4 regions of the Halalkalibacterium halodurans genome follow, and region 3 is predicted to be linked to each of the others. Evidence: riboswitches for the same ligand, from Rfam matches in the RefSeq annotation. Region 3 holds a riboswitch; each other region holds the start of a gene.
What was found. Region 3 has a riboswitch for S-adenosylmethionine ahead of metK (methionine adenosyltransferase). Riboswitches for the same ligand answer to the same signal wherever they lie in the genome.

Region 1 (7,891 bases), 1.7 Mb from region 3:
GAATGTCGCGCCCCCTGTGACGGAAAGAGATTTCGTCGTCGGCCCCATCGCCCCTGCAACGAATCGAGGCCAATCTGGAGTGGAAAACTCTTCAGCTACACGTTTAGCGATTTTCACCGCGCATATGTTTAACTCCTCTGCTTTGTATCCGAGATCATAATCGTCAAGAACGATATCTGTTGCCCCGAACGTGTTCGTCGCAATGACGTCTGCTCCTGCCTCTAAGTATGCGCGATGAATGTCCTCAACGACATGGGGGGCCGTCTCATTTAAATATTCATTACACCCTTCATACTCTTCTCCGCCAAAGTCATCAGCGGTTAGATTCGCGGCTTGTAACATGGTCCCCATCGCCCCATCAAGGATGACGATTTTTCGCTCTAACTGTTGTTCAAACAACGATTTAGTCATTCTTCTGATCGTCCTTTCTACTTCTGAACCGAGCGTTCTGGCTGTCTGATTTGATGATGAGTCTCCTTCACATAGTGAGTCAGATCAACAGTCATTCCGTAGCGTAAAAACGGGGTAATCAAATAGATGCCGTTAAAATAATGAGTCGCTACATCCAATAAAGATTTGGCAATGGCGAGTCCTTCCCGTTCCCCTTTTTGTCGGTCTTCACCGGCACGTGCCATCCGTTCTCGAATCTGATCTGTCAATTTAATACCCGGTACCTCATTATGAAGAAATTCTGCATTTCGACCGTTAATTAATGGCATGATTCCGATATAAATCGGCTTTTCAATGTGCTTAGTCGCTTCGTAAATGTCCTCGATCTGCTTTTCATTGTAGATTGGCTGGGTCATGAAATAGTCAGCGCCAGCCTCGATTTTCTTTTCCATTCGTTGGACCGCTCGCTCAAGGTGACGGACATTTGGATTAAAGGCAGCCCCCACAGAGAAATTCGCTTTTTGACCTAGTTCTTTTCCTGAAAAGGAGATTCCTTCATTCAATTGCTTGATTAAAGAGATTAGCTGAAATGAGGTCACGTCATAGACCGACGTGGCACCAGGAAAATCACCGACCTTTGTTGGGTCCCCCGTAATCGCTAATAAATCAGTCATCCCTAAGGCATGGAGCCCCATTAAGTGCGACTGCAACCCGATCAGGTTCCGGTCACGGCACGTCACATGGACGAGTGGCCGAGCGCCCACTTGCTGCTGAATAATCGCTCCAAGCGCTAAGTTATCGACACGAGGAGAAGCCAAGGAATTATCCGCCATCGTCACCGCATCCACTCCAGCATTTTTCAAAGCCGCTGCCCCTTCAACAAACCGATCGATCGCCAAGTTTTTCGGTGGATCTAGCTCCACGATGATCGAAGGCTGCTTCTTCACTTTTTCCGCAAGTGGCTCTCGAGCCGTCTTTTGCCCAGTAGAGCTCAACGTTTCTTTGATTTCCAATCTCACAGGCTTGCTTACAACAGGCTTTAATCCTTTCACAACTTTAGCAAACGCACGTACATGTTCAGGAGTGGTACCACAACATCCTCCTAGAAGGCGAACTCCTTGCTGCACAAAGCGTTTTCCCATTTCATAAAAATATTCTGGATTTGAATGGTAATACAGCCGACCGTCGCGATAATCTGGTAAGCTAGCATTTGGATAAGCAGAATAGTAGGCTCTGTCCAAAAGTTGAACCGTTTCGAGGGAGCGAAGCATTTGGTAGGGTCCCATACGACAGTTAATGCCGACAAGATCTGCTCCGAGCCCTTCTAGCTCTGCAAACGCCTCTTCTAACAGTTTCCCCCCTTGAAGTACGCCAATTTCTGCGATCGATAAATGAGCGATGACGGGCAAATCCGTTAAAGAACGGGCAAGACTGACGGCCAATTTCGCTTCTTCTAGATCATAAAAGGTTTCCAATAAAAGACCGTCCACCCCTTCGCTTACGAGCGCCTTCATCTGCTCCAAAAACACGTCCTGGACTTCTTGGATTTCTACTTCTTCAAATTGAATGCTGCGAATGCCGCCGATGGTACCGAGGACAAACGTCTCTTGTTTTGCAGCCTTTCTCGCTAATCGAACGGCGGCGCGGTTGATTTCCAATACTTGGTCGTCAAGCTGATATTTTGCTAGTTTCATCCGATTTGCCGCATACGTGTTCGTCTGGATCACATCAGCTCCAGCTTCCACATACGCTACATGGGCTGCCACGATTTTCTCTGGATCGGTCACATTGAGCTCTTCAAAGCATCGGTCAATCCCTTGCTCGTAAAGAAGCGTTCCCATGGCGCCATCTCCGACTAATATGTTCGTTTTCAGCGCTTCGACCAAGTTCGTCATAGATGTTCCACCTTTCCTCGAACGTGAGCAAATGCCGCTTTAAAGTCAGCCATTAGTTCTTCCGGTTTTTCTAACCCGACTGAAAGTCTAAGCAATCCATCACGAATGCCTCTTGCCTCCCGCTCCTCTTTCGGCATCGCGGCATGGGACATTTTGGCGGGGTAAGACAAGATCGATTCTACCGCTCCTAAACTGACAGCAAAAACAGGGAGCTTTACATGTTCCACGAACCTTCGAACCGCCTCTTCATTTTCTAGCTCAAACGATAGCACAGCGCCAAACCCTTCCGCCTGCCTTTTTTGCAATTCGTGTCCTAGGTGATCTTTTAAACCAGGGTAGTAGACTCGCTTCACTTCCGGGACGCCTAGAAGCCATTCGGCGATCTGCTGAGCCCCTTTCTCTCCGTGCTCCATCCGCACATGAAGTGTTTTCAAACCTCGGAGAACGAGCCATACGTCTTGAACGCCTAAAATAGCGCCGAACGAGTTTTGTAAAAAGGCGAGCTTTTTTCCCAGTTCTTCATCCTTTGTCACCGCCAGCCCTGCGACAACATCACTGTGACCTCCAATAAATTTCGTCGCACTATGGAGGACGACATCGACTCCAAGTTCTAGCGGTCGCTGCAAAGCAGGTGTTAAAAAGGTGTTGTCAAGAAAGGTGAGACATTCGTGTTCTTTTGCCAGTGAAACGACCCCGTGAATGTCGGTAATGTTCAACGTCGGATTGGATGGCGTCTCCATATAAAGGACACGGGTATTTGGTCTGATGGCCGCCGCCACTTCCGCCAAGTTTGTCATATCAACAAATGTATGGTCAATTCCAAGCCGGGTTAAAACTTCCGTTACGAGGCGAAAGGTCCCACCGTACACATCTTTCGTTAAGACAACGTGATCGCCCTTTGATAGGAGCATAAACGCTGTGGAGATGGCAGCCATCCCAGAAGCAAACGCAAATCCATGATTGCCTCCCTCAAGCTCAGCAATCGCCGCTTCGAGAGCATCCCGTGTCGGATTACCCGAACGGCTATAGTCATACGTTCCAAACGTATCAAAGTCAAACTGATGAAACGTAGAAGCGTGTTGGATTGGTACGCTTACCGCACCAGTTGCCTGGTCAACCTTATGCTCATTATGAAGTAGTTTTGTTTGCAAGCTGTACTGTTCGCTCACTGTGCTTCACTTCCTTTCACCGCTGACTGCTCGATGACACGGTTGAACGCTTGATCGAGGTCGGCAATCAAATCACCCACATGTTCGATCCCAACTGAGAATCGCAACAAGCGATTACATACACCGTTAGCGATCCGCACATCCTCTGGAATATCGGCATGGGTTTGCGTCGCCGGATAGGTCATTAAGCTCTCGACTCCCCCTAGGCTCTCTGCAAATGAAATGAGCTTCAACGATTGTAAAAACGGGTTAACCCAGCTCTCCGATTGGATGCGGAAGGAAAGCATCCCACCCCGTCCAGGATAAAGAACATCCGTTACTCCTTCATGCTTTTCTAAGTAAGACGCTATAGCCCTCGCATTGTTTTGATGCTGCTCCATTCGTAGAGCAAGAGTTTTCATCCCACGAATGAGCAACCATGAATCAAAGGCTGAGAGCGTTCCGCCAATTCCGTTATGGTAATAGGCGATCTGCTCACATAGCTCTTGTCCTTTGGCAACAATCAATCCAGCGATGACATCATTGTGTCCGCCTAAGTATTTTGACGCACTATGGATGACGATATGGGCCCCTTCGTTTAATGGTTGTTGTAAAAGTGGCGTATAGAACGTATTATCGACGATCAGCAGCAACCCATGTTTATTAGCAAGGGCGGCAAGCTCACGAATATTTGCTTCTTGCATGAGTGGATTCGTAGGGGTTTCAATAAACAGCGCCTTCGTTTTTTCTGTTATTTGCTGTTCTAACGCTGCAAGATTTCGCGGATCAGCATAGGAGAAAGAAAGCCCCCACTTTTTCCAGCCACCTTCAAACAAGCGGTACGTCCCTCCATACAAATCTTGGGAAGCAATAATTTCATCCCCTGATTGAAAAAGAGAAAAAACCGTTTGGATAGCTGCCATACCGGAACTACAGGCAAACCCTTGATCTCCGTTTTCTAACGTAGCAATCGCCTTTTCAAGCACTTCTCTCGTGGGATTCCCTGTCCGTGCATAGTCATAGCCAGTGGATTCGCCAATTCCGGAGTGACGATAGGCGGTCGAAAAGTAAACAGGCGTGTTGATCGCACCTGTTCGATCATCCATTCGATTTCCGATTTGTACTAAAGCTGTTTCTAATTCTTTACGATTCATGGTTGCTCCTCCTATCCATCTATTGGAAAAATCAGCTCGTCGCCAAGTTGCGAAAGCCTTCATTTTCCTTAAACTATCTGAAAAGTTCGATCTTTTCTGATTGTGTAAAAAAACACCTACCTTCTCGTCATGTAAGATTAAGAAGAAGTAGGTGTTGGATCTCACTCGCTTCCTCTTATCTCTCAAGCAAATAATGCTTGCAGGAATTAGCACCTGACCACAGGATCGTGGCTGGTTGCTGAGGTTTCTTCGGGCCGTTCCCTCCACCTCTCTGGATAAGAATACGAGACACTATTTTGTTTTCAAGACCTTTTTATAAAAATTACAACAATTCTAGCGAAAATGCAACAACATTCTTTCAATTCGTTTATTTTTTCACGGTGCGAATGGATTATTCTGGGGCACCATCAATATAAAGGTGATCTTCGTTGCCACAAATGCATTGTTTAAACCCCGTTTCATACTCTCCTTTTTCGTTTCGGTGGCCACGAAGAATGTAGCGTTCACCGCATTCAGGGCAGCGAATGACGACACGGTACCGTTCCTTTGCCATGCTCTCTACACCTCCATTCATTTTCTTCAAAGGTAGACGTATCTACTTCTCTACCTTTCATTAGCGGTCCAGTTGATTAGCCAGTTTTACTTTTTGTATCGCTACCCACCATAATACCAACATAAAGGGCACCATGACAAAAAGAAAATGCTTGCTCCACAATAACAAAATTGCATCATACAAGCTGTGCAGCAAAACCGGGAGAAAGAGCGAGAGAAAGAGCCATTTCTTTCGATGCTTTTCTTCCATTTTTGCTCGTCCTAAATAGTATCCCATAATCACGCCATAAATTGCGTGGCTTGACACTGGAAGTAACGCCCGACCGATCGCGGTTTCCACACCGTTAGCAATTAAGTATAATCCATTCTCCATAGAGGCAAATCCTAACGAAAGGGAAACACCAAATATAATCCCATCGTACCGACGGTTAAATTCCACATGTTTGTAGGCGAAAAAATAAAGCATAAACCATTTGAAAAATTCCTCGAAAAATCCATAAAGAATAAAGGCTTTTAACAAAGGATTCGCAAAGAAACCTTCCGCAAGAAACGCATGTTGGAGCACCATGACTGGAAACATCAGGAGCGCGCCAATTAAAAAGGTTCGCACGACAAAGCCCAAGGTTTGCGAGCCGTATTCATTTTTCAAATAAAAAAAGCATAGAAGCGCCATGGCTGGAGCAATGGCGGCTGTCAATAAACTGAACACAATGTCTCAACCTCTCCGTCCAAACTCACTACCCCCATTGTAAACGTTTTGTAAGGTTCACGAAATGGATTTGCAATAAGAAAGAGACTTTTTTACAGTTGAACAGCTATGTTATGATGATGCTTGTGAACAACTTGGAGTGAAGGGGTACACTTTGTCAGATTCACTTGTCTGGTTTTCACTCAAACAGTATAACCATTCGCCAAAAGGAGAACGAGCCATGAAAAAAGTTTTAGTTATACACACAGGTGGAACGATTGCGATGCATGAAGATGAAAAAGGGGGCGTACAGCCTAAAGAGACAAATCCCCTGTTTGCCACCGTCGAATCGTTAACATCGATTGCCTCGATCGAAGTCGATGATTTTCTCAATATTCCTTCCCCCCATATGACACCTGAGCTCATGTTTCAGTTGGCTGAGCGACTAAAGAGCCGAGTAGGTAATGAATCGTTTGATGGGGTCGTGATTACACATGGGACGGATACGTTAGAAGAAACAGCCTACCTTCTAGATTTGTTACTCGATTGGGAAGTCCCTGTCGTTGTCACAGGGGCGATGCGTTCCAGTAATGAGCTCGGAGCGGACGGACCACACAATTTTATTTCTGCTGTCAAAACGGCTGCTACAGATGAAGCAAAAGGAAAAGGAGTTCTCGTCGTATTTAACGACGAAATTCATACAGCAAAAAACGTCACGAAAACTCATACGAGTAACGTCGCCACGTTCCAAAGTCCACAGTATGGGCCGATTGGGATTGTCACGAAACGAGGCGTTACCTTCCACCACGCCCCTTCATACAAAGAGAGCTATACGGTCTCAAGCATCAATCATCGAGTTGTGCTATTAAAGGCCTACGCAGGCATGGATGGGTCCGTTGTTGATGCGATTGCCGACACGGGAATTGACGGCCTAGTCATTGAGGCTTTCGGACAAGGAAACTTACCACCAGCGGTCGTCCCAAGCATCAAACGTCTTCATCAAGCCAACATTCCAGTGGTACTCGTGTCAAGAAGCGTTAGTGGCATCGTTCAGGAAACGTACGCTTACGAGGGAGGCGGGCGTCACCTAAAAGATTTAGGGGTTATTTTTACGAACGGTTTAAATGGTCAAAAAGCACGATTAAAGCTACTCGTCGCCCTTGAATTGACGACCGATCATAAGAGATTACAAGAAATCTTTTTCAAATAAAAGAGCTAGGCACCATGCCCAGCTCTTTACTCCACTCGTTCCCGAATCAGTTTTGCGAACATTTCTCCGTGAAATCTGCCATTTTCAATAAATATCTCGTTAGCGTTATTTCCTGCAGCTATAACACCTGCGATAAAAATCCCTTCCACGTTAGTTTCCATCGTTTCTGGGTCGTGAATGGGACGACCTGTATCGTGATCGATAGCAACACCCATCGTTTTCAGAAAGTCGTGGTCTGGATGGTAGCCGATCATGGCAAACACGAAATCGGCTCTTGCCGCTTTCCTCTCACCATGGGTCTCATACTCCACTTCCGAAGCTGTGATTCGTTTCACTTGTGCACGAAACACCATCTTTACTTTGTCGTGGTTTACAAGAGAAACAAATTCCGGTAAAATCCATGGCTTGACACTATCTGAGTACGTGTCTCCACGATATAGGACCGTTACTCTTGCTCCTGCCTTCTCCAATTCAAGGGCTGCGTCGACCGCGGAGTTTTTCCCGCCGATCACGACAACGTCCTGGTCAAAGTACGGGTGCGCCTCTTTAAAATAGTGAAAAACATGGGGAAGATCTTCCCCTGGGACACCTAGTGAATTGGGATGATCATAATAACCTGTGGCAATGACCACTTGCTTGCAGTGATATGTTCGCTTTGATGTTACTACATAGAATGTCCCGTCCTCTTGCTTCGTCACCTTTGTGACTCGCTCAAATGGATTGACACGAATCTGCTTTCGTTTGACCACTTCTCGATAATAGACGAGAGCTTGGCTTCGCTTTGGCTTTCGCTCTTCTGTTAAAAACGGTACTTGCCCAATTTCGAGCTTTTCACTCGTACTAAAAAACGTTTG
Region 2 (7,891 bases), 180 kb from region 3:
TTCGGCCTTCTGTCTACACTATGAATACCTCTTAGACAAAAGGAGGAGAGGGCCCGGATGGATCAGATGAAAGTCGATGTGACAAGCAAGGTTCATGGGAAGTTGGAGAACGGTCATCTCAACCTATATATCGATCGTGCGAAAATTGGTCGTATTATTGAGACGAATGCTGGATTGCAATATGAAATGGCAGAAGGCTTTGATTTTCGCGATGATAAAGTGTTTCAATATGAAAACCCAGCACCAAATCAAGTGAAGTCTTATGTTGAGGGATGTGACCAGGGCTGGTGCTAAAAAGCTGTAACCCAAGCGAGAACAAGCTCGTTTGGGTTTCTTTAGTGGGGCAAAAAATTCATAGCCCTATTCGCTTCCTATTTCATGAAATTTCTACTAAACTATTTAGGGGTACGAAATTCTTTTGATGAGGAGAAGTGAGATGAGTCGTTTTATTCGTGAGTGGCACCAACAATGTAAAGGGTTTAATCGCAATGTACGCCACTTTTTTGTCTCCTCCCTTTTGTCTAACATCGGTTTAGGGATCTTCATGGTCATTTACAATTATTATATTCGGGAATTAGGATACGATGAACAAGTCAATGGACGCGTGATTGCAATGCAAGCAATGGCCACCGCGATTGCGCTACTACCTGCTGGTTTCATTAGCGATCAAAAAGGGCGAAAAAAGATGATCTTTATTGGTGCCTTGTTGACTGCGATTAGCTTACTGCTGCGTTCAATTTTTGCCGGTGAATCCCTCTTGCTGATGACCGCTTTTATGACAGGTTTTTTTCTCGCGTTTATTCAAGTGTCAGCCATTCCCCTTTTAGCGGAAAACTCATCGGAGAAAGAGCGAGTCCATTTGTTTAGCTTCAACTTTGCTTTAATTATGATCGCTAACGTCATTGGTAATTTACTAGGTGGGATACTGACAGATGCCTGGAATGTATTATGGGGAGTTTCGATGCTTAGTAGTGTTCGTCTGACATTGCTGATTGGTACCGCATGTTTTTTTGCCGCTTTATGGCCAGTGCTGCAAATAGAAGAGCGCTCTAAACAAGCAAATGCTCATCATGAGGACACTTCGCTTATTCAACAAATGAAACAACACCGCTCAAGCCTTAAACTGATCGGCTTATTTGCGATTGCCAATGTGTTAATTGGCTTTGGTTCAGGCCTCGTTATCCCCTATTTAAATTTATATTTTACCGATCGATTCGACATGAGCACGTCCCTAGTTGGCATTGTCCTCTCCATGGGTCAGGCGATGACTGCTATTGCTCTCATGGTCGGGCCGATGGTTGCCCATAAGTATGGCGAAGTACGAGCTGTTGTTTACTTGCAGCTCGCCTCTTTACCCTTTTTGCTCGTGGCCGCTTTTACGATGAACCCTTGGCTGGCCGTCCTAGCCTTTCTTTTCAGGCAAGCATTAATGAATGCTGGTAATCCGATTCAAATGGCGCTGATGATGAGAAGCGTGCATCCGGCGATGAAAGGATTGGCGAATTCAGTTGGACAAATGGTGTTCCAGCTCGGGTGGGCTGTCATGGGTCCTGTTTCTGCTGGAATCGTTGTCGTTTATGGGCCCTATACAGGGTATGCGATCGCCTTTTCAATGACGGCTATCTTATATTTGATCGGATCTGCCTACTTCTTTCTTGTGTTTCAAAGAGTGAATTAAACGAAAATTTAAACTATTTTACTATTGTTGACAAGGACTTTTTACCGTGATATTATTCTGACAATGAACATGCGAATAGTGTAAGAAAATCTCTTACGAATAGTAAGAAAACTCTTATCATGAGAGGTGGAGGGACTGGCCCGATGAAGCCCAGCAACCGCCAAGCAGCAAATCGCTTGGAAAAGGTGCTAATTCCTGCAAAGCGATGCTTTGAGAGATGAGAGAAGGGAAGACGTAAAACATTCCTTTCTGCTCATGGCGGAAAGGTTTTTTTGTTCTATTATGCAGTTTGATTCACGGAATTGTACTTTCTTACGATAATGATTTGCGTGCTCCTTGAGACGAAATTTGCGAGAGTGAGAGTTTTTGCTCTCGTACTGACTTTCGTTAAATTGGTAACGCGTAGACGAACTGATATATTTTTAGAAAAGAGGGCTTAACATGATATCGCTAGACGGCATAAGAAAAGTCTTTAAAGCGAAAACGGGATCGGTTACCGCTGTCGATGGCGTAAATTTAAAAATAAATGAAGGGGAAATCTTCGGTGTCATTGGCTATAGTGGTGCCGGTAAGAGTACCTTGATTCGAATGCTCAACATGTTAGAGCGTCCAACAGAAGGAAGCGTCATTGTGGCGGGGAAGGATCTTTCGAAGCTTTCCGATCGGGACCTTCGGATCGAACGGCAAAAAATCGGGATGATTTTTCAGCATTTTAACCTGCTATGGTCACGAACGGTCAGAAAAAACATTGCATTTCCACTTGAGATTGCAGGGGTTCCGAAAAAGGAGCGAGAAAAGCGAGTCGATGAGCTGATCAATCTTGTCGGTTTGGAAGGTCGAGAAGAGGCGTATCCGTCACAATTAAGTGGCGGACAAAAGCAACGTGTCGGAATTGCGCGAGCGCTTGCCAATAACCCGAAGGTGCTGTTGTGTGACGAAGCAACTTCTGCCCTTGATCCAAAAACGACGGATTCGATCCTCGATCTCCTGGTGGACATTAACGAAAAGCTCGGTCTTACGATTGTGTTAATTACACATGAAATGCATGTCATTCGAAAGATTTGCCATCGGGTCGCCGTCATGGAAGCGGGAAAAGTGGTTGAGGAAGGTCCAGTCCTCGATGTTTTCCGTAAACCGAAGGAGCATATAACAAAAGAGTTTGTAAAACAAGTAACAGAGCCGGAAGAGACGGTTCAGCATTTGCTCAATGAGGTGAAATCAGGACGCATCGTCCAACTAACCTTTGTCGGGGAGTCGGCTGAAAAGCCCCTCATTACAAATCTCATTCGCACCTTTGCAGTCGACGTCAACATTTTGCAAGGGAAAATTTCAAAAACACAAGAAGGTTCGTATGGAACGTTGTTTATCCACCTCGATGGACCGAAGGACGAAATTGAAAAGGCGATTACCTATATGCATGAGCAGCAACTAGAATTGGAGGTGATTGCCGGTGCTTGAGAATTTTAAGTGGGACGCTTTATGGGAAGCGACGAAGGAAACGATTTACATGACGTCCGTATCTGTTGTGGCGACCTTTGTCATCGGAATCATTCTCGGTTTAATTCTGTTTTTAACGAGCAAAGGAAACATGTGGCAAAATGTTGCCATTCATACGGTGTTCAGTGCGATAGTTAACATTTTTCGCTCCATCCCGTTCATTATTTTAATTGTTCTTTTAATTCCATTTACCCGAGCGCTGTTCGGTTCCATGTTAGGAGCCAATGCGGCGTTACCTGCGTTAATTATCGGTGCTGCTCCCTTTTACGCCCGGATGGTCGAAATTGCCTTGCGTGAGATCGATAAAGGGGTGATTGAAGCGGCACAGGCGATGGGGGCCGGCCATTTTCGAATTATTTGCCGTGTCCTTATTCCTGAATCATTCCCAGCGCTTATTTCAGGAATAACCGTAACGGCGATCGCTCTTGTGAGCTATACAGCGATGGCCGGTGTCATTGGTGCCGGTGGATTAGGACACTTTGCCTTTCTTGAAGGGTTTCAACGAAACAACCCTGAGATTACATTGGTGGCAACAATCACGATCCTTTTTCTCGTTTTTATCATCCAATGGATCGGCGATTTTTTCACAAATATAACAGACAAACGATAAGGGGGATTTTTTCAAATGAAAAAGTTTTTAAGCATTATTGGCGCGGCGACGCTTTCGTTATCACTTGTTGCTTGCGGTGGAACTAGTGAAGAGGACACGCAAGGGACTGAAGAAGCAGAAGGAGAAGCATCAGTGGATGAGCCTGTAACGATTAAAATCGGGGCTTCTGCTGTTCCGCATACTGAAGTGCTTGAATTTGCGGCACCTCTACTTGAAGAACGGGGGATTACGCTCGAAATTGAAACATTTACTGATTACATTTTACCTAATACAGCGTTAAGAGATGGAGATATTGATGTGAACTATTTCCAAACGCCAGGGTATTTGGCTCAGCAAATTGAAGAATATGACTATGATTTCGTAAGCCTAGGTGAAGTTCATGCCGAACCGATTGGAATTTATTCAAAAGAGTATAGCAGCCTTGAAGAGCTTCCAGAAGGAGCAGAGATTATTTTCAGTGACTCGATTAGCGACCATGGAAGAATCCTTCCGATCTTTGAACGAGCTGGACTGATTGAGCTTGACGTAGAAGAAGGGGAGCTTGCGACAATTGATGATATCTCTTCCAACCCGAAAAATCTCGTATTTGGCTCACAGCAAGTAGAGGCACGTTTCCTTGCGCCATCTTTTGAAAATGGTGAAGGAGATGCTGTGGCGATCAATACGAACTATGCATTAGAGGGTGGCGTCGACATCGAGCAATATGGAATTGCTTTTGAGTCAGAAGATGTCTTACAGCCAAACTTAATTGTTGTTCGTGCAGAGGATCAAGATCGCCCTGAGTTCCAAGTACTTGTTGAAGTTCTTCAATCTGAAGAAGTTCGTCAGTTTATCGAAGAGCAGTACAATGGCGCGGTCATTCCGATGGGGTAATCGATAAGGACCAGTGATGATAATCGCTGGTCTTTTCTTTGTAAATGAAGAAAGGGAGGCGTAGCTGTCTGGTGCATGGCCTCAAAAGCGAGGCAACTTTCCGAAAGGCAGTAATAAGTCATCACCTTTTTTTGTAGTACACCGTGATTTATTTATCTCTGTTACTTCTCAAGCAGGGGTTTTTCTTACGTTATGGGAGGCGCTCAGTTCGATTCAGGAATATTCGAAAACTGGGAAAAATTATGTCAGAAAAGAATGAAAATATTTGAAGGAACTTACAATAAAGCGTCGAAATTGTAACAATATCGAAAGGGCAGAATTTTTTCGTGCGATTAGTGGGAGTGTTATCATCATGAACCGTCCATTTTTTAAAAGCTGGCTGCAAAGAAAGACAAAGCCAAAAGAAAAAAAGAAATCATATCAAGAGCGTCTGAGTGAGATCGGAAATGATTATAAGGATGGAAATGAGAATTATCATGCAGCTATCGGAAAAATGGCGGCATTTTTTGCTCATGAAATAAGAAATCCTCTAACCTCGATTATCGGTTTTACTCAATACCTTGAGCAAAATGAAACGATTCGCTCTGATCCCACGATTGCCCAATATACGTCTATCATTAAAGATGAAGCTATTCGTATGGAGGCGCTCATTCAAGAGTTATTAACGTTCGCCAAAGCCCATCTTGACGAGGAAAACTTGTCATTGATTGATGTTAAGCGTAGCATTGAAAAGGTTATTCTCATTCAGAAAATGAAGCAAGACAAGAAAGAGATCCGGTTTCGCACAGATTTGGCAGAAGGCTTATATATTTCAGGTAATGTAACCCGCTTTGAGCAAGTACTTATTAATCTTATTAAAAACGCTGTTGAAGCAATAGAGGAAGAAGGAACCATTTCCATCAAGCTTTCCAATGATCAGGACGCAGTGATTCTTGTCATTCATGACGATGGACCAGGAATTGCTGAGGATCAATTAGAGAACATTTTTTATCCTTTTTTTACGACGAAGGATGAGGGAACAGGCTTAGGATTGCCCATATGCAAAACCATTATAGAAGCCATGGAGGGAACGCTTGAGATCAAGAACCATCCAAAAAGAGGTGTGGTTGTCACATTAACCATTCCAAAAGGGAAAAACATGATGATTTAAATCTTTCAGAATGATAGGGGAGAATCACGTATGTATCACATTTTAACCTTCCTAATATCCATTTTGGAATGGAGCGCCCTCTTATCGTTTCCCGTTCTATTATTTGGTTATACGTTCCGCCGCTATCGTTTATCAATTGTAGCGATTGGTACGTTATTAAGTCTTTTATCGATTTTTGTGTTACGAATGGTCCCCCATTTGCACTTGCCGATTGTGATTTTCATTCAAATGACCGTTTTGTATATCCTTGTCAGATGGTTATTTCGATTTAATTCATTAGAGTCGTTAGTCGTGACGAGCAGTGGATATGGGTTTTATATCTTTACCCAATTAATCATTGTCGAAGCGATTACCGCCATGTCCTCTTACAGTTATTGGGACGTCTTGCTGTCTTATACCGATGTAACGTTGCTGATTCAAAGCGGTACGTTCCTCCTTGTAACAACAGCCTCTTACGGCATTTACCGAGGGAGCTATCAGCTAAACGAATTTCGCGGACATATTGAAGGAGATTTGCTTTCGACGAAGGAAAAACGCGTTATATTTGTAAGTGCGTTTATGATGTTTCTGTTCATTTGCTTCGCATCTTATGTGATGACGACAAGTGCAGTGTTAAACAAACATTTATTTGTTCTCTTCATTATCGTATTGCTTTTCCTTGTATTATCTACGTACTACGTTCTTCACTCCACCTTTCAAGCAAAGCGGATGATGGAGGCAAAGAAATTTTATCTAGATCAAGAGCAGCAACTATCAAGTATTGTCGAAACGATTCAAAATGAATACAGCATCCATTCCAATGCGATTTTAAAGCTTTGTGAAAAAGAGTCGGCGCCACTAATTCGTGAGTATGTAGAAAAGAAAGTCGCGATAAAAAAACTACCTAGTTTTAGTGTGAAAGATGAGAGCTATCATTTGTTCAAATCTGAAGATGAAGTGATGTATGCCTTTCTCATCAATAAGAAAAAGCTATCACGGTTATTAGGTGTCGAGTTTAAAGTGTCAGCGACTCTTGAGCACGTTCGCCCAACGTCTTTGTGGCAAATTCGTTATTTAAGTCGGATATTGGACGAGGTGTTCGTTGCATTGTACCGAACAGGTATGTCCGAGTTGTTTGTTAGGCTGCAGATTAACATGACAGATAGTACGTTAGAGTATCGCATATCGAGCAACCTAGAGCTTTCAGAGCAAGATGTGACAACACTTAAGATTGTCGATGATCTTATGTACTTTCAGCAAAATAACGCGAAAGTTGATTCACAAATTCGCCCGCTAGAATGTAGCATCCGCTTTATAAGAAAATAGGGGGGGTTTGATGCTTGAACGTCTTGCTTTAACGTTGGCACATCAAGTGAAGGCATTGAATGTAGAAGAAACAGAATCGGTTGAAGTTCTAACGTTCGGATTCACGATCATTCTCCACTATCTCTTTACTTTATTGCTCGTCTTAGCGGTTGGCCTTCTCCACGGAGAGATTTGGCTGTTTCTCCAAATCGCACTGTCCTTCACGTTCATGAGGGTGTTGACGGGAGGTGCTCACCTTGATCATTCTATTGGCTGTACTTTGCTGTCCGTTCTGTTCATCACGGCAATTTCCTGGGTTCCGTTTGCAAATCATGCTTGGATTCTTTATGGAATTAGCGGGGGACTGTTGATTTGGAAATACGCTCCATACTATGAGGCTCATCAAGTAGTACATACAGAGCATTGGGAGCGGCAGAAGAAACGGATAGCTTACATCCTCATCGTTCTTTTTATCATTCTTGCAATGTTTATGTCGGCTCAAGGCCTCGTTCTCGGGGTTCTATTACAAGGGGTGCTCCTTACGCCTATTGGCCTAAAGGTCACGAGGCAGCTCAATCGGTTCATCTTGAAAGGAGGTGAAACGAATGAAGAGAACAGCTAAAGTCATTTCAAAAGCGACTCTTGGAATCTCAAAAGCGTTTGTCAATGCGTCTAGCCCGCTCATATATGCGCCAAAGATTCCTAATAGCTTAAAGAAACAAAAATAATGTAAAGAAAAGACGATCGAACGCCCATTTCGGTCGTCTTTTCCTATGCTGTTCCCATCATTTCTTTCACC
Region 3 (7,891 bases):
AAAAGCCTTCTAGATTTCCGTTACTAACATGCACCCTATCTGCCACGCTAACCTTGATTTCCTTTGTTTCCACTTATCATTCAACAAACATCATATTCCGTTATTAGGGAGGGGCTTTAATGTTAGGAGTAAATAAAGGAAAAGTAAAGTTGGTAGCTTATTCGCCAAAATGGAAAGAACTATTTGTTGAAGAGAAAGAAATGTTAGAATCCATCATTGGAGAAAACATCAAGGACATTCAGCATTTCGGAAGTACAGCTATTGAAGGTATTAATGCAAAACCTATCATCGACATACTCGTTGGAGTGGAATCTTTAAATGAAGTTGAGAAATTCGATAAAGAGAGATTAAAAGAAAGTGGATATTACCATTTGCGGAGAGTACGTCTTGAAGGAAAAGTAGTTTTTGCTAAATTCTCTAACTTAGAAAACCTAACGAAGACACATATAATGCACATAGTTGAACATAACGGTACTTGGTGGAAAGAGCATACCTCTTTTAGAGATTATCTTAATGAGAATCCAGAAAAAGCAAGAGAATACGAAACATTAAAAAAGAGGTTGGCATTAAAATATCCTAATGATGAACGTTTATACACCGATGAAAAGAAGAAGTTTGTTGATGGTATACTAAGTAAATTATAAAGTTTCTTCTTCAACAGACAGATGAAAATAATCAAGTCTGAAAATATGCAAGTTTTTATTCATTTTTTATAAACAAAGCCTAGTTATTTTTAATAGGATGAATGAAAGAAATATAGAGCATTAAAAGAAACCATTAGAGCCAATCCCTTTTAAGGACAAGGTTTTAGCTGTCAACATGGTTCTGGAATAGAAGGACCTGTCGTTTCGCTTGAATGACCTCGGCAACTAATGTTTGCCGAGGTCATTCTGTAATGGCTAAATACTTGGTCCTGCTTTTTGAATCGCTTCACTTACGTTCGTGAACCGTTTAAAATTTTCGATAAATTGCTTTGCGAGCTCCTGTGCTTTTTTGTCATACTTTTCTTTGTCGTCCCATGTGTTTCGAGGCTGGAGGACAAAGTCTGGTACCCCAGGACAACGCGTTGGGATATGCAGGCCAAATACCGAATCGGTGATCGTTTCAACCGTATTTAATTCCCCTTGAAGAGCTGCTTGAACCATCGCCCGTGTGTAGCTGAGCTTCATGCGTTGACCGACACCGTAAGGTCCTCCTGACCAACCGGTATTGACGAGGAACACTTGAACTTCGTATTGGGCTATTTTCTCCCCTAGCATCTCCGCATATCGAGCTGCTGGTAATGGTAAAAACGGTGCCCCAAAGCAAGTGGAGAATGTCGCTTCAGGTGACGTGACCCCTCGTTCCGTTCCAGCAAGCTTGCTCGTGTATCCTGATAAGAAATGGTACATCGCTTGTTCAGGAGTAAGTTTGCTTATTGGAGGCAGCACGCCAAAGGCATCAGCCGTCAAAAAAATAATCGTGTTCGGATGACCTGCGACGCTTGGGATCACACTGTTTGGAATCGCTTCAAGAGAATAAGCTGCCCGTGTATTTTCGGTTAACGATGTATCGTTGTAATCCGGTAGCCCTGTTTTTTCGTCAACGATGACATTTTCAAGAACGGAGCCAAAGCGGATCGCATTCCAAATTTGCGGTTCTTTTTCGTAGGATAGGTTAACACATTTGGCGTAGCAGCCGCCTTCAATGTTAAAAACGCCACGCTCCGACCAGCCATGCTCATCATCACCGATGAGTTTGCGGTTTGGATCAGCTGATAGGGTTGTTTTTCCTGTACCCGACAACCCGAAAAATAGAGCGACATCACCTTCTACCCCAACATTGGCTGAACAATGCATCGATAAGACATCTTGCTTTGGAAGGAGGTAGTTCATAACAGAAAAAATCGACTTTTTCATTTCTCCTGCGTATTCCGTTCCACCAATGAGGACGATACGCTCTTCAAACGAGATGATCACAAATGCTTCCGATCGTGTGCCATCTACCGACGGATCAGCTTTAAAACCTGGCGCTGAGACGATTGTAAACTCAGGTGTATGTTGCGTTAACTCTTCAGTTGTTGGCTGAATGAACAGCTGTTGAGCGAATAAATTGTGCCATGCAAATTCGTTTACGACTTGAAGGGGAAGACGATACGTCTTGTCAGCCCCTGCAAAACCGCGAAATTCAAACAATTCATCTTTATCAGCTAAGTACGTAAGAACTTTTTCGTATAAATGTAGAAACGTTTCCTTTTCAATGGCTTGGTTGACTTGTCCCCATTCGATTTTTTCATGGACAGAAGTCTCATCCACGATAAATTTATCTTTTGGTGAGCGTCCTGTATAAGCCCCTGTAGCTACTGTTAACGCACCAGTATCAGTCAGCCTTCCTTCGCCACGAAGCAATGATTTCTCCACTAAAGTAGAAGCTGGTGCATTTTTTAAGACGTGCTGGTCGCCCAGCAATTGTTCAAGACGTGTTGTAGTTGATATCGTATTCATGCAAGCAGACCCCTCTTCCTAAAAAGAATGTCATGATTTTTATTTAGTATAACACATTTAAATTAATAGTCTATACTATTATTAAAAAATGATAAATGTGACACTTTTTAAATAAAATTAGCTATACATCTTAAGGGAAGTAATGTTCTGCCATTAAGGCTTAGCTTTAGCTAAGTTTTCCTAAAAGGTTCCCCTTTAAGTGAGAGATGCATACGATACAGAAGCATCGGCTTAAGGAGGCTTTTAGCATGCAGGATGTATTTATTCTCGACATTGCAACAATAGCCGCGGTGGTGGCAGCCCTTGTGACCGTCGTCGGCAATGCGGTGAATATGGATAAAAATTATCGTTCGCTGCTTGCTGTTGCAATTGCTTCGGTTCTTTGGTTTTTGCCGAAAGAATGGGGAGAGCAGGTCATTATTGCACTAATCATCGGGTTAACTGCTAGCGGGGTGTACAGCCAAGTAAAACCGAGGGATAATGCAAATGAATTATTACGACTGCAAATGCGAGAAGAAATCCGGCAAGAGATGGAAGAGCATAAGAGTCGTGAGGACCGTCTCCATTCAGAAGAAGAAAATTCACAGCAAACTCGAAAAGAATAGTTGACCATTTTTTCGTCATGAATAACAAGACAAAAGAATGAACATTTTAATAAACAATGATTACCATATTGACACAGTGCCCAATCTACGTTATGATATGTCGCGAACGGATACTCTTATCCAGAGTTGGTGGAGGGACAGGCCCGAAGAAACCCCAGCAACCAACACCTGTTAAACAAAGGTGAAAAGGTGCTAACCTGCAAGGCGTTGCCTTGAAAGATAAGAGGCGAAAGGTATGTTAATTAACCCTTTTCCTCATAATGGAAAAGGGTTTTCCTCATTTTTATACTTTTGCAAGTGTGCTGTGGAGAATGAGTGCCGTATCATGTTTTGCGCAGCCTGCCGTTGGTAAGGGTGTGCTTAAGGGAGGATATTCGTAAATGGCAGATACAAGAAGTCGTCGCTTATTTACATCAGAGTCTGTTACAGAAGGACATCCTGATAAAATTTGTGACCAAATTTCTGATTCCATTCTTGACGAAATTTTAAAGGAAGATCCGAACGCTCGTGTGGCATGTGAAACATCTGTTACGACTGGTTTGGTTCTCGTTGCTGGAGAAATTACGACGAGCACATACGTCGATATTCCTAAAGTCGTACGTGACACCATTAGAAATATAGGATACACTCGTGCAAAATATGGCTTTGATTCGGAGACGTGCGCGGTGTTAACGTCAATCGATGAACAATCACCAGATATTGCTCAAGGTGTTAACCAAGCGCTTGAAGCCCGTGAAGGTCAAATGACCGATGCTGAGATTGAAGCGATTGGCGCAGGTGATCAAGGGTTGATGTTCGGTTATGCGAACAATGAAACGCCTGAACTCATGCCACTACCTATTTCTTTAAGTCATAAACTAGCTCGCCGTTTATCAGAGGCACGGAAAGATGAAATCCTTCCATACTTACGTCCAGACGGAAAAACGCAAGTCACAGTTGAGTACGATGAAAACGATCAGCCTGTTCGCATTGATACCATTGTGATTTCAACACAACACCATCCGGAAGTGACGCTGGAGCAAATTGAAAGCGACCTAAAACAGCATGTCATTCGTTCGGTTGTCCCAGAAGAGCTGATCGATGAAGAAACGAAATACTTTATTAACCCAACAGGCCGGTTTGTGATCGGTGGCCCTCAGGGAGATGCTGGTTTAACGGGACGTAAAATTATCGTTGATACGTATGGTGGATATGCTCGTCACGGCGGTGGTGCGTTTTCTGGAAAGGACCCAACGAAAGTCGACCGTTCTGGAGCATATGCGGCTCGATATGTAGCAAAAAATATTGTAGCCGCTGGTTTAGCTGACAAGTGTGAAGTCCAGTTAGCTTATGCGATCGGGGTTGCCAAGCCAGTGTCGATTTCGATTGATACATTTGGAACTGGTCAAGTGTCAGAGGCACGTTTAGTAGAGCTTGTACGGGAACACTTTGACCTTCGCCCAGCGGGGATTATTAAAATGTTAGATCTTCGTCGTCCAATCTACAAACAAACAGCGGCATACGGTCACTTTGGGCGAACCGATGTTGAGTTGCCGTGGGAGCAAACAGATAAAGCTGAAATTTTACGCCAACAAGCGTAGGGGAGAAGATGACTTCATGATGAGTGGAGTCATCTTTTTTCTTTTATGAAGAAGGGAAGGAAAGCAATTGTGAACACTAGTTTTCTTCAAATCGATCAAAAACTGTGTAAAAAGAAAGAAAAAAACGCACTTCCTAATTGACAATGATTATCATTGTGAGCTACTATTAATTCGTACCAAAACATGACACATAAAGGTGATCGTTGCCATGGGGGTGATGATATCAAAGGATTTAAACAATAAAATATGGGGAAGGGCGCTTTTTTTAAAGTATCAGGTGAGAATGATTATCATGTTCACTTATTTATCACCTGTGTTCGACACCGATCGTTTTATTTTTTTGCGATTGAGTGAGAATAATAATCAATTTCATCAATTATTTTTTCATTGATTGAAAGGAGAAAGGCAATGAAGGGGATTTTATCAAGGTTTCAATGGTTTTTATCCGTTTTTTTAGTTACTAGCTTTATTTCATGGACACTACTTTCGAGCGGTGCCCATGCGCAGAATCTGGCGGATGGTACATACACAATCCAATATACGGTTCTGCATGCCGATAACGATTCGGCTTCAATGGCGAATGATTATTGGGAAAAACCTGCGCGCTTGACGGTTAACGGTGGCAACATGACCATGCAAATGACGATTAACCATAGTTCATGGGTAACAGAATTTAAAGTGCCGAGCAATGGTGGCTTCCGTGATGTAACGGTTGTCAGTACGGACGAAGCAGCGGATAAGCGGGTCGTTGAATTTCCAATTTCAGATCTATCAACTCCGTTAGAGTCAAAGATTCACGTGACGGTGGAAGATATCGACTATGACCATGATTATACGATTCGTCTTTCCTTTGATACGAGCAGTATCCAAGAAGTAAATGTAGCAAGCACAAATGACGAAAAACAGGAAGAAAACGGAACATCTACTAAAGACAGCAACAAAAACGATACGACTGATACGAAGAAAACAGATAATCCGCAAACAGGGGATACCGATATTGTGTTGTGGGGTGCAGTGTTGGTCGTAGCTTTATCCGCTCTCATCTTTACGCGTTTCAAATGGCAAAGCCAATAGAGTTATGAAATCCAAGGGAGAAAGGGGAAATACGCAGTGAAGAGAAAATGGCAAAAGCTGCTGAGCATTCTGTCCGTTTGGATGATTCTTTTTGCCTCATTTGCGCCGTCTATCGCTGGAGCTGCTGAAGCGAATTCACTAGCCAATGGCGAGTATACGATAGATTTTAAAGTATTGAAAGATGGTACAAATGAAACGTCTGTTATGAACGGCTATACAGCGAAACCGGCAACAGTGTTTATTAACGGAAATGACACATACGTTGAAGTGACGTTAACTCAGAGTGATTGGATTAAAGTATTTCAGACGAGGCAAAACGGAACGTTCGTCGATGCCGAAGTCGTGTCAGAAGATCCTGAGGCAAACACACGTATCGTACGTTTTCCAGTAGAGGATTTAGCTACGAAGCTGGATGCGTATACACATGTTGTCATCCCGATGATTAACTATGACAACTGGTATACTGTCCAATTTCAATTTGATGAAACTAGCTTAACCCCAGTCAATGTGGAACAACCAGGTGAAGAGGAAAACGGTCAGCCGGAGGAAGAAGTAACGGAGCCAGGTGAAGGGGAATCTGGGCAACCGGAGGAAGAAATAACGGAGCCAGGTGAAGGAGAGTCTGGCCAACCGGAAGAGGAAGTAACGGAGCCAGGTGAAGGAGAGTCTGGCCAACCGGAAGAGGAAGTAACGGAGCCAGGTGAAGGAGAGTCTGGCCAACCGGAAGAGGAAGTAACGGAGCCAGGTGAAGAAGAATCTAGCCAACCAGAAGAGGAGGCTACAGAGCCAGGTGAAGGTGAAGAAGAGTCTAAGCAACCAGAATCACCTGAACTAGAAGATGGAACATACACGATCGACTTCAGGGCACTACGGGCAGACAATGATAACCTATCATCTATGGACGGCTATTTAGGAAAGCCAGCATTGCTAGAAGTAGAAGGTGGGAAAATGTTCGTATCGCTTACGATTAACGAACGGGAAGGTCAATTCCTTACAGATGTGCGTTTAGACACTAACGGAGAGTGGACGAGTGGCACGGTAGTAAGTGAAGATCCAGAGAACTTATCACGTGTAGTGAAATACGAAGTTGCGAACATCGCGGCGGTTATTGATGCGGAAGTGGATATGTATGTTCCACGAGCGAACTACCGTAATACGCAAAAGTTCCGCTTAGCGTTTGATATGGACAGCATCACAGAAGTAGAGGAAGAACAACCAGAGGAGCCAACAGAGCCAGGACAGCCAGAGAAGCCGGAACAACCAAGTGACGAAACCGAATTAGCGGTCGGGGAATATACGATCGATTTTACGGTTTTAAAAGATGGAACGAATGATACGTCCGTTATGGACGGCTATACAGAAAAGCCAGCTCGGCTTACTGTTAAAAAGGACGAAATCTTTGTGGATTTAACCTTGACGAATAGTGACTGGATTAAGCAATTCCAAACGAAGCAAAACGGGGCATTCGTCGATGCGGAAGTCGTTTTAGAGGATGCAGAGGCAAATACGAGAGTGGTTCGCTTCCCAATTGACGATATCAATGAAAAGCTTGACGCGTACACGCATGTCGTCATCCCGATGATCAACTATGATAACTACTACACCGTGCAGCTTTTGTTTGATGTTAATAGCTTGAAGCCAGCAGATAATGAATCCGAAACACCCGAAGTCCCTGAGGTTATTCCACCAAAGGTTGTTGAGGGTGACGGTGGTAAGTTTTCACTCGTCATTCAAGATGTTCGCAACTTCACTTATGACTCAGGAAAAAAACGTTATGAAATTGGTCACCGTAATGTGACAGCCTATGAAATTAGTTCAGAGATTTTCGCTCAATTGAACCACGACGCTTCCGTATCATTTGCTATTGGCGATGATGTGACAGCAATTTTCCCAGTCGGCTTCTTGCAATCACAATTTGCCGGTGAGGAAAGCATTACGTTTTCATTTCACGAAGTGACAGATGCGAAAATAACGGAAGGTGCGGTAAGTAAGGTTTATGACTTCAACGTTTACATGGGGGATAAAGAAATCACGCAATTTGCCGATCCCGTTACCCTTAACTTTGCTGTCGATGGCCAGCTCGTCAATAAATGGGATCAACTTCAAGTCGTTTATATCAATGATGCAGGTGAAAAAGCCGAGTTCATTA
Region 4 (7,891 bases), 2.0 Mb from region 3:
TGAGGAGATGATCCAGAATGAAAGTAAGACAAGATGCATGGTCTCATGAAGATGATGTTTTCTTAGCGGAAACCGTACTAAAACATATTGAAGAAGGAAGCACCCAATTACGTGCCTTTGATGAAGTAGGTGACGTATTAAACCGGACATCTGCAGCCTGCGGATTCCGCTGGAATGCTGTTGTCCGTCAGCGTTATGTAAAACAAATTGCGGAAGCGAAAAAGGAACGAAAGCGCCGAAAACGTGCAGCATCTTATGCCTATCAGCTATATCCTACAGCGAGCCAACAACCAGTTGTGTTAACTGGTGAGGCTACATCTCTTACACTACCGATGGTAATTGAATTTTTACAGCAGTTAGCAACCCATCAAGTAGCAGACGGACAAACGCGTAAAGAGCAAGAAGAGCTGATGAAACAAAATGAACAGCTTCAAGAACGAAACAAAGAGCTTGAAAAAGAACTACAAAAAATCAAACAAGAGCATAGTATCATCGAAGAAGATTATCAATCAATGATCCAAATTATGAATCGTGCGCGGCGGATGGCGATTTTACAAGACGACGAACCAGCCTCGACGCAAGCATTTAAGATGGATAAAAACGGTAATTTAGAAAAAATCGCAAAATAACGAAACAAAACCCATTCGGTCATGAGTGACTGAGTGGGCTTTGTGTTGTATTAACGCTGGATTTCAATGCCATCGAGAAGTTTGCTGATGACGTGACCGGCCATGAATAATCCAGAAACCGACGGAACGAACGCATTAGAGGATGGTGGCATTTTCGCCTTTCGTATCTTTCCACTTTCGGCAGCCTCTGGGACAATTTCTTTGCGAATGTCTTCTCTGATTCGAATTGGCTGCTCATCGGAATAAACGACTTCGATCCCTTTATGAATCCCCTCTTTGCGTAAGCGGGTGCGAATCACCTTTGCAATCGGATCATAGCTCGTTTTCGAGATATCCGCAATTCGCAGACGAGTCGGATCCATCTTATTAGCAACACCCATACTCGAGATGATCGGAATGTTCCGCTTGAGACATTCTTTCATAAGATGAATCTTGTACGTAATCGTGTCACTGGCGTCAATGACGTAGTCTGGCTCGTAGCTGAAAAACTGCTCATATGTCTCTTCTGTGTAAAACATTTTTAAGGCAATGACTTCACACTCTGGATTTATGTCGGAAATTCGTTCTTTCATCAAGTCTACTTTTGGCCTTCCGACCGTCGATAGCAATGCGTGAATTTGACGATTCACATTTGTAATATCCACATCATCTTTATCAACGATGACGATGCGGCCGACACCGGAACGGGCTAATGCCTCTACGGAAAACGAGCCCACTCCGCCAACTCCTAAAACCGCAACCGTCGATTGCTTTAAGCGCTCTAATCCATCGTGTCCGATGGCAAGTTCATTTCTTGAAAATTGGTGCAACATTCCTTCTTCTCCTTCCACATGCGTCAATCCTTTTACGGAAATGACTATATCATAACAGATCGAAAAAACAAAGACCTCAACGCTGGATTCTGGGGAAACGAATATGAGTTAAAAAGGGGTTCATTGAGGTTGGTCTTACTTATGGCGGAAGCGATCGCTTTACTCTCTTAAGCGTAAAAAAACCTAAGGGTGTGTCCCCCTTAGGCTCAAAATACAGTGTGTGAAAGAGTCCCAAATGTGCCGTCGAAAACTTTGGTTTTGAACCTGCCCTCGGCAGGTGGGTGCTCTGCTCATCACTTCTTACGTCCCTCATCTATGAGAAAGGGCATGTAATCCATGAGGAGACAACAAGCTCCCTTATTCAAAAGTGTTGGCTCAAAACGTACAGTTATGCACGTACACCTCAGGACTCTTTGTTCAATTTCTGACCTTATTCTAGCATAAAGACCTCATCTTATGCAAGAGTGCACCATCTTTTTTCGCAATTTTCAGTCATTGTTTTCTTTTGTCGCTCACCTTGTAACTGTGATACGATAAATAGCAAATCCATTACTGATTATGGAGGGTTTACATGGACTGTCTTGCAAGTCAACGCTATGTTCTCATCAGGCAAGAAATAGGATGGATCGAAAAACGAACGATCGAGGAAACGTTTGAAATGCACCTGTTTCCTGATCAATTAGTAACATCATCAGAAACCTTTCCGCTCAAGCAGATTTTAGATATTTCTTACCGTAAGTCTGAAGAGGATATGGGCTATCTTTATCTTCATACGACCAGCGGTGTACGCACGTTTATTATTAAAGATGACCCTAAGCCTTTTGTTCAAGCGTTTCACCGATTGACGAAGGGTGATGCATATTTGTCGTAGCTAGCTGTTTTTCAAACGCCCCATAAACACGATAGAGACTTAATCCTAGCTGCTTCGAAATGAATGGGATAACATCCTCATATACCTTCAGCCACCACGCTTCGCCTTCGTCCGCCGCAAATGTATTGATCCGTTGACACGGTAAGTGCTCTACCACCTTTTCTGCTTCCTTTTTTTCATGAGCAGCAACCATGACAAGGACGTTCGCGATCCTGTTTTGCTCTTTTTCTTTTATGAGCATCGGTTGACGTTCTCCTTTGTATCGTTCATGGAACAAGTAATCTTCGACCATGCTGTTGGCCGTCGCCTCCTTCCCTGCACCAGGTCCAGTGAACAGCAGTCGCTCGATCGCTTTCCCTTCCAAGACAACAGCGTTCGTAACGCCATAGACTGTACTAAATGGATGATCGTTTGTAAAAAAGGCAGGTGCAACAGACCCAATAATGGTGTTATTTTTTACAGAGGCTCTACCGTCAAGCTTTAACGTGAGCCCTAGTGATTGACCTAATTCGACGTGCCAGTCGAGCACGTCATGTAGTCCGCTTCGCGAAATGTCGTCACGGTTTGACCAAATCCCAAAACAAAGTCGTGCTAATATTCGGATTTTATACCATGCATCATATCCTTCAATGTCGTCCGTTGGATCAGCCTCTGCATACCCTTTGGCCTGGGCTTCCTCCAGCATGTCTTGAAACGGTCGGTTTTGCTCAATCATCCCTGTTAAAATATAGTTTGTCGTTCCATTTAAAATCCCCGCTACTGATGTAAAGGAAGTCGTCGCTAGCGTACCTTTAATGGCATTTAAAATCGGGATTCCTCCGGCTACCGCTGCCTCGTAACAAAGGTACGTGTCGTTTTCGGCAGCTAGCCGTTCCAGTTCCTCTCCTCTTTCAGCAACGAGTTTTTTGTTTGCGGTCACGACGGGTACGCCTTTTTTCAAAAAGAAGCGGACATAATCATACACTGGCTCAATTCCACCAGCCGCCTCAAATACCACATCATAATGACGAGCAGCAAATGTCTTCCAATCGTCTGTTACAAGGGCGTACTGTTCACTATGTTCATGCTTTCTCCGATTGGTCACAAGCAACATTTCGAGAGTAACTTCTTTCCTTAATCCTCGCTCCAATTGAACTAGACTCTCGACAACACCTTGCCCAACGGTGCCAAATCCGATCACACCAACTTTAATCATCTGATTATTTCCCCTTTCGTATGCCCTCTCCTCATTTTTAGGTTCTTAGTCAAATGTTGGGGTGGCATAGGAGGGCGAGCCCCTCTTATCCTACCCCGAATGTCTGATGTTTGAATTGATGATGCAAGAGAATACGGTTTCGCAAGCGATCATAACGCCGAAAACCAAAGGCATTTCTCTTAATCACCTTCGTTTGATTATTCAGTCCTTCAATAAAACCATTGTTTAAGCCAAACGCGAGGCTATTCAAGATCTCGGTCTGCCAGTTCTTCAGCGTCTGAATGGCTCGGTGGAACTCCTTTAACGGGCTCGCCTCCACTCTTCGGTAAAAGGCGTAGAGACCTTGTTTCACCTCGCTCATTCGTCCTTCCCTTCCTTGCATCTTCGCTTCTTGATACCACTGACGAAAATGTTCTTTTAGCTCATACGCTTCCCTTAAATCAGGGGATAGCTCTAAGTACCGCTCCACCTTCTTCTTTTGCTTATCATCCAGTCCTTCTCTCTCTTTCTGAAACAGATGTTTGATCCGTTTACATCGTTTTCGATGATACGGATGGAACGCTTTTTGCACTCGGCGGCGAACCCCTTCCAGAGCCCAGTAGATGTAACGACAGAAATGGAACGGATCCCCAATGATGAGCGGGTGGCCTAAGGCCTTTTGAACAGCCGACTTGAAGGTATAACTGAGATCCATCACGACTGTTTTCACATGATGACCCTTCTCTTGAAGATATCGTTTAAGCGTATCGGCTTTACGATCCGGTAAGATATCCAGTGGCTTCCGTGTATCTGCATCCGCAATGATCACTTGATATTTCCCCGCATTCGTATCCCCTTTGTAATCATCAATCGCAATCCGAGGAGGAAGGTGATCCACCTTCTTCACGAGGGGGGCCGCCAATTGATCAAACCGGCGCATGGCAGTTGTCACGGACGTTTGGAATTGATTCGCTGTGTCCGTAAAGTTCTTCCCTTGAATGAGCCGTAAGCGAAACGCTTGATTCCATTCTACTGTCTGACGCTGATATCGCTCTACAAAACAGGCTTTCTCCGCAAACCGCTTCCCGCATCTGCACGCGTACCGGCGCTTTCGATAGAATAGATACACCCACCGTTCAAAGAGCTTGAGATGTTGAACTTTTTGGATGCGGTAATCATGGATTCTCTCGGTTCTCTCCCCGCAGGATGGGCAACGATGAGGCGTTCGCGGCATTTCTACATGGAGCGCGATAAAGTCCTCTCGTTCCTCCATCTTTGTGACCTTCACACCTTTTAATCCGGGCAAATCCATGGTAAAATTCATCGTACACGCAGCTCCTATCCTTTCTTTGTTTCTCGGCAATTCAAGGATAATGGATAAAGGAGCCTGCGTGCATTTTTTTTGCCCTCTTTTGTGCAAAAACCCCAACATTTATTGTAGAGCCCATTTTTATAAAAACTTGGCTCTCTAACAAAAAAACCTTTCCGATAAGGAAAGGTTTTCGCCTTCGCTTATCTTCCAGAATGAAATCATTCTGCTGAAATTAGCACCTTCGTTTGCTTGGCTAACAAACGGGTTGCCGGGCATCATCGGGTCAGTCCCTCTGCCTCTCTCGATAAGTCTTTTTATTATCACTTTTCACTTGATCTTGATTGCCATTATAAGCAGGAAATATCCGCCTGTCAATGAAAAGATTTTGATCACACGTTTACTTTATCTGGCTTATGACCAATAATTGATAAATTTAAATCGAGCAGTTGTTCTAGACTAACTTCTCCTGGCGCTTCTGTTAACAAACAACTTGCGCTTGCTGTTTTCGGAAACGCAATAGTATCACGAAGGTTCGAGCGACCAGCTAAAAGCATGACGAGTCGGTCAAGCCCAAGAGCAATTCCTCCATGTGGCGGGGTCCCATATTCAAACGCTTCAAGCAAAAAGCCAAATTCTTTTTGGGCACCCTCTTCTGTGAAGCCTAGAGCCGCAAACATTTTCTCCTGAACCGGGCGCTGATAAATCCTTTGGCTTCCACCTCCAAGCTCATAACCGTTTAACACAAGGTCATAGGCATCGGCGCGAACGCTCGCTGGATCTGTTTCAAGCTTCGTTAAATCTTCTTGCTTCGGACTTGTAAACGGATGGTGGAGGGCGACGAATCGCTTCGCCTCTTCATCGTATTCAACAAGTGGAAAGTCCACAACCCATAGGAAGTTAAATTTCGACTCGTCGATCAAGTTGAAATCTTTACCTAGCTTTAAGCGAAGAGCACCAAGGCTATCGAAGACGACTTCCTTTTTGTCAGCAGCAAAGAACAGCAAGTCTCCATCCTCTGCCCCCATCGCTTGCTGTAACTCAGCACCAGTCTCTCCTGCAAAGAACTTCGCAATCGGGCCTTTCAGCTCATCTTCTTCTACCTTCAACCAAGCTAACCCTTTCGCGCCGTATGGTTTGACAAACTCGGCAAGCCCGTCGATCTCTTTACGGGACAGGCTTCCTGCTCCGCCTTTCAAGTTTAGGCCTTTAACAATTCCGCCACTCTTGATAGCACTTGAGAATACTTTAAAGTCACTATCTTTCACAATGTCAGACAGTTCAATGAGTTCCATTTCAAAACGAGTGTCTGGCTTATCTGAGCCATATCGGTTCATCGCATCGTCATACGTCATTCGTGGGAACGGCAAAGCGACGTCGAGCCCTTTTACTTCTTTCATGATTTTTGCCATCATGTTTTCCGTCATCGTAAGCAAATCTTCTTTATCCATAAAGGACGTCTCAATATCGATTTGAGTAAACTCTGGCTGGCGATCAGCCCGTAAATCCTCATCACGGAAGCAGCGAACAATTTGATAATAACGCTCAAACCCTGAAACCATAAGAAGTTGCTTAAAAATTTGCGGTGATTGGGGCAATGCGTAAAATTCCCCGTGATGGACCCGACTCGGCACTAAATAGTCGCGAGCGCCTTCCGGTGTACTTTTCGTCAACATGGGTGTTTCAATTTCAAAAAACTCCTGTCCATCAAGAAAATCGCGAATAAGCTTTGTTGTTTGATGACGGAGCTTCATCGTCTCCTGCATGTCTGGACGACGAAGATCCAAGTAACGATACTTTAAGCGAATGTCTTCTGACGCGTCCGTGTTCGCTTCAATTTGAAACGGGAGTGATTTCGCTTTATTTAAAATTGTCAGGCGCTCTACATGAACCTCGATGGTTCCTGTCGCAATTTTGTCATTGACTGTACTTGGGTCCCTTTTTAAGACAACTCCTTCCACATCAAGGACGTACTCATTGCGCACCTTCTCTGCTGTCTCAAGTGCCTCCTGTGAAATATCGCTGTTGAACACGAGCTGAACGACACCCGAGCGGTCCCGTAAATCAACAAAAATGACCTGCCCTAAATCTCTTCTTCGTTGCACCCATCCTTTTAATTGAACTCGCTCGTTCACTTGCTCCTCTGATAGTTGTCCGCAATGATGCGTACGTCCGATCATGATTCGTTTCCTCCTTCGACTTGTTGTTTCATATGTGAGACTAAATCAGTTAGCGCGACATCTGTCTGCTCTCCTGTTTCCATATTTTTCACATTGACTTTACCTACCGCCAGCTCATCCTCGCCTAAAATAACGGTCCATTTCGCGTGAAGGCGATCTGCCGCCTTTAGTTGCCCTTTCATTTTCCGGTCTAAATAATCTTTCTCTGCGGAAATGCCAGCATTTCTTAGTTGATAGACGAGTTCGACCCCTTTATCTTTGGCCGCTTCCCCTAGCGTGACAACATAGCAATCAATCGCTTGGTTGTGGGCAGGTTTAGCCTGTTGAGCCTCCAACGCCATAATCGCCCGTTCGATCGAAAGGGCGAACCCAATTCCTGGTGTTTCCGGTCCACCGATCTCCTCGACTAATCCGTTGTAACGACCACCACCACAAAGGGTCGTAATCGCACCAAAGGCTTCCCCATCCACCATCACTTCAAAGGCTGTATGATTGTAATAATCAAGGCCACGAACAAGGGTCGCATCAACGACAAACGGAATATTTAATGCGGTTAAATACGATTGCACCTTTTCGAAATAGGCCTTTGATTCTGTGGATAGATAGTCATGAATCGACGGGGCCGTTCCCATCAGCTCATGATCCCGATCCTTTTTACAGTCTAAGATGCGAAGTGGATTTTTTTCTAGGCGATCCTGACAATCGTTGCAAAATTCATGAATTCTTGGCTTAAAGTGGTTGACGAGTGCTTCTCTGTGGGCAAGTCGGCTATCCGTATCTCCTAGGCTATTGATCACGAGCTTTAGATTTTTTAGTCCAAGCTCTTCGTAAAATCTCATCACAAGGGCCAACACTTCTGCATCAATAGCAGGATCAGCGCTTCCTAGTGCTTCTACACCAAACTGAACAAACTGCC

Region 1: linked by a shared signal. The riboswitch ahead of FED51_RS08805 (methionine biosynthesis PLP-dependent protein) and the one ahead of metK (methionine adenosyltransferase) in region 3 are both predicted to bind S-adenosylmethionine.
Region 2: linked by a shared signal. The riboswitch ahead of FED51_RS17715 (methionine ABC transporter ATP-binding protein) and the one ahead of metK (methionine adenosyltransferase) in region 3 are both predicted to bind S-adenosylmethionine.
Region 4: linked by a shared signal. The riboswitch ahead of FED51_RS06920 (ISL3-like element IS651 family transposase) and the one ahead of metK (methionine adenosyltransferase) in region 3 are both predicted to bind S-adenosylmethionine.

The regions. Positions count from the first base shown of each region.
Region 1 covers NZ_CP040441.1:1,775,339-1,783,229, reverse strand. The annotation lists gene metH (methionine synthase) at 1-411, opposite strand, end outside; gene FED51_RS08815 (bifunctional homocysteine S-methyltransferase/methylenetetrahydrofolate reductase) at 429-2,285, opposite strand; gene metC (cystathionine beta-lyase) at 2,282-3,454, opposite strand; gene FED51_RS08805 (methionine biosynthesis PLP-dependent protein) at 3,451-4,587, opposite strand; SAM riboswitch class I at 4,760-4,869, opposite strand; gene FED51_RS21100 (hypothetical protein) at 4,979-5,140, opposite strand; gene prsW (glutamic-type intramembrane protease PrsW) at 5,201-5,848, opposite strand; gene FED51_RS08795 (asparaginase) at 6,069-7,037, shown strand; gene FED51_RS08790 (YpdA family putative bacillithiol disulfide reductase) at 7,064-7,891, opposite strand, start outside.
Region 2 covers NZ_CP040441.1:3,615,083-3,622,973, reverse strand. The annotation lists gene FED51_RS17725 (YusG family protein) at 58-294, shown strand; gene FED51_RS17720 (MFS transporter) at 437-1,678, shown strand; SAM riboswitch class I at 1,790-1,902, shown strand; gene FED51_RS17715 (methionine ABC transporter ATP-binding protein) at 2,120-3,136, shown strand; gene FED51_RS17710 (methionine ABC transporter permease) at 3,186-3,785, shown strand; gene FED51_RS17705 (MetQ/NlpA family ABC transporter substrate-binding protein) at 3,801-4,658, shown strand; gene FED51_RS17700 (sensor histidine kinase) at 5,011-5,808, shown strand; gene FED51_RS17695 (hypothetical protein) at 5,839-7,113, shown strand; gene FED51_RS17690 (accessory gene regulator AgrB) at 7,124-7,714, shown strand; gene FED51_RS17685 (AgrD family cyclic lactone autoinducer peptide) at 7,698-7,820, shown strand.
Region 3 covers NZ_CP040441.1:3,437,895-3,445,785, reverse strand. The annotation lists gene FED51_RS16760 (GrpB family protein) at 120-644, shown strand; gene pckA (phosphoenolpyruvate carboxykinase (ATP)) at 900-2,483, opposite strand; gene FED51_RS16750 (hypothetical protein) at 2,732-3,088, shown strand; SAM riboswitch class I at 3,202-3,314, shown strand; gene metK (methionine adenosyltransferase) at 3,469-4,668, shown strand; gene isdC (heme uptake protein IsdC) at 5,077-5,742, shown strand; gene FED51_RS16735 (NEAT domain-containing protein) at 5,779-7,891, shown strand, end outside.
Region 4 covers NZ_CP040441.1:1,430,685-1,438,575, reverse strand. The annotation lists gene FED51_RS06945 (RsfA family transcriptional regulator) at 18-629, shown strand; gene FED51_RS06940 (tRNA threonylcarbamoyladenosine dehydratase) at 680-1,441, opposite strand; RNA gene ssrS (6S RNA) at 1,666-1,854, opposite strand; gene FED51_RS06930 (hypothetical protein) at 2,013-2,312, shown strand; gene FED51_RS06925 (homoserine dehydrogenase) at 2,254-3,507, opposite strand; gene FED51_RS06920 (ISL3-like element IS651 family transposase) at 3,593-4,810, opposite strand; SAM riboswitch class I at 4,996-5,109, opposite strand; gene aspS (aspartate--tRNA ligase) at 5,188-6,975, opposite strand; gene hisS (histidine--tRNA ligase) at 6,972-7,891, opposite strand, start outside.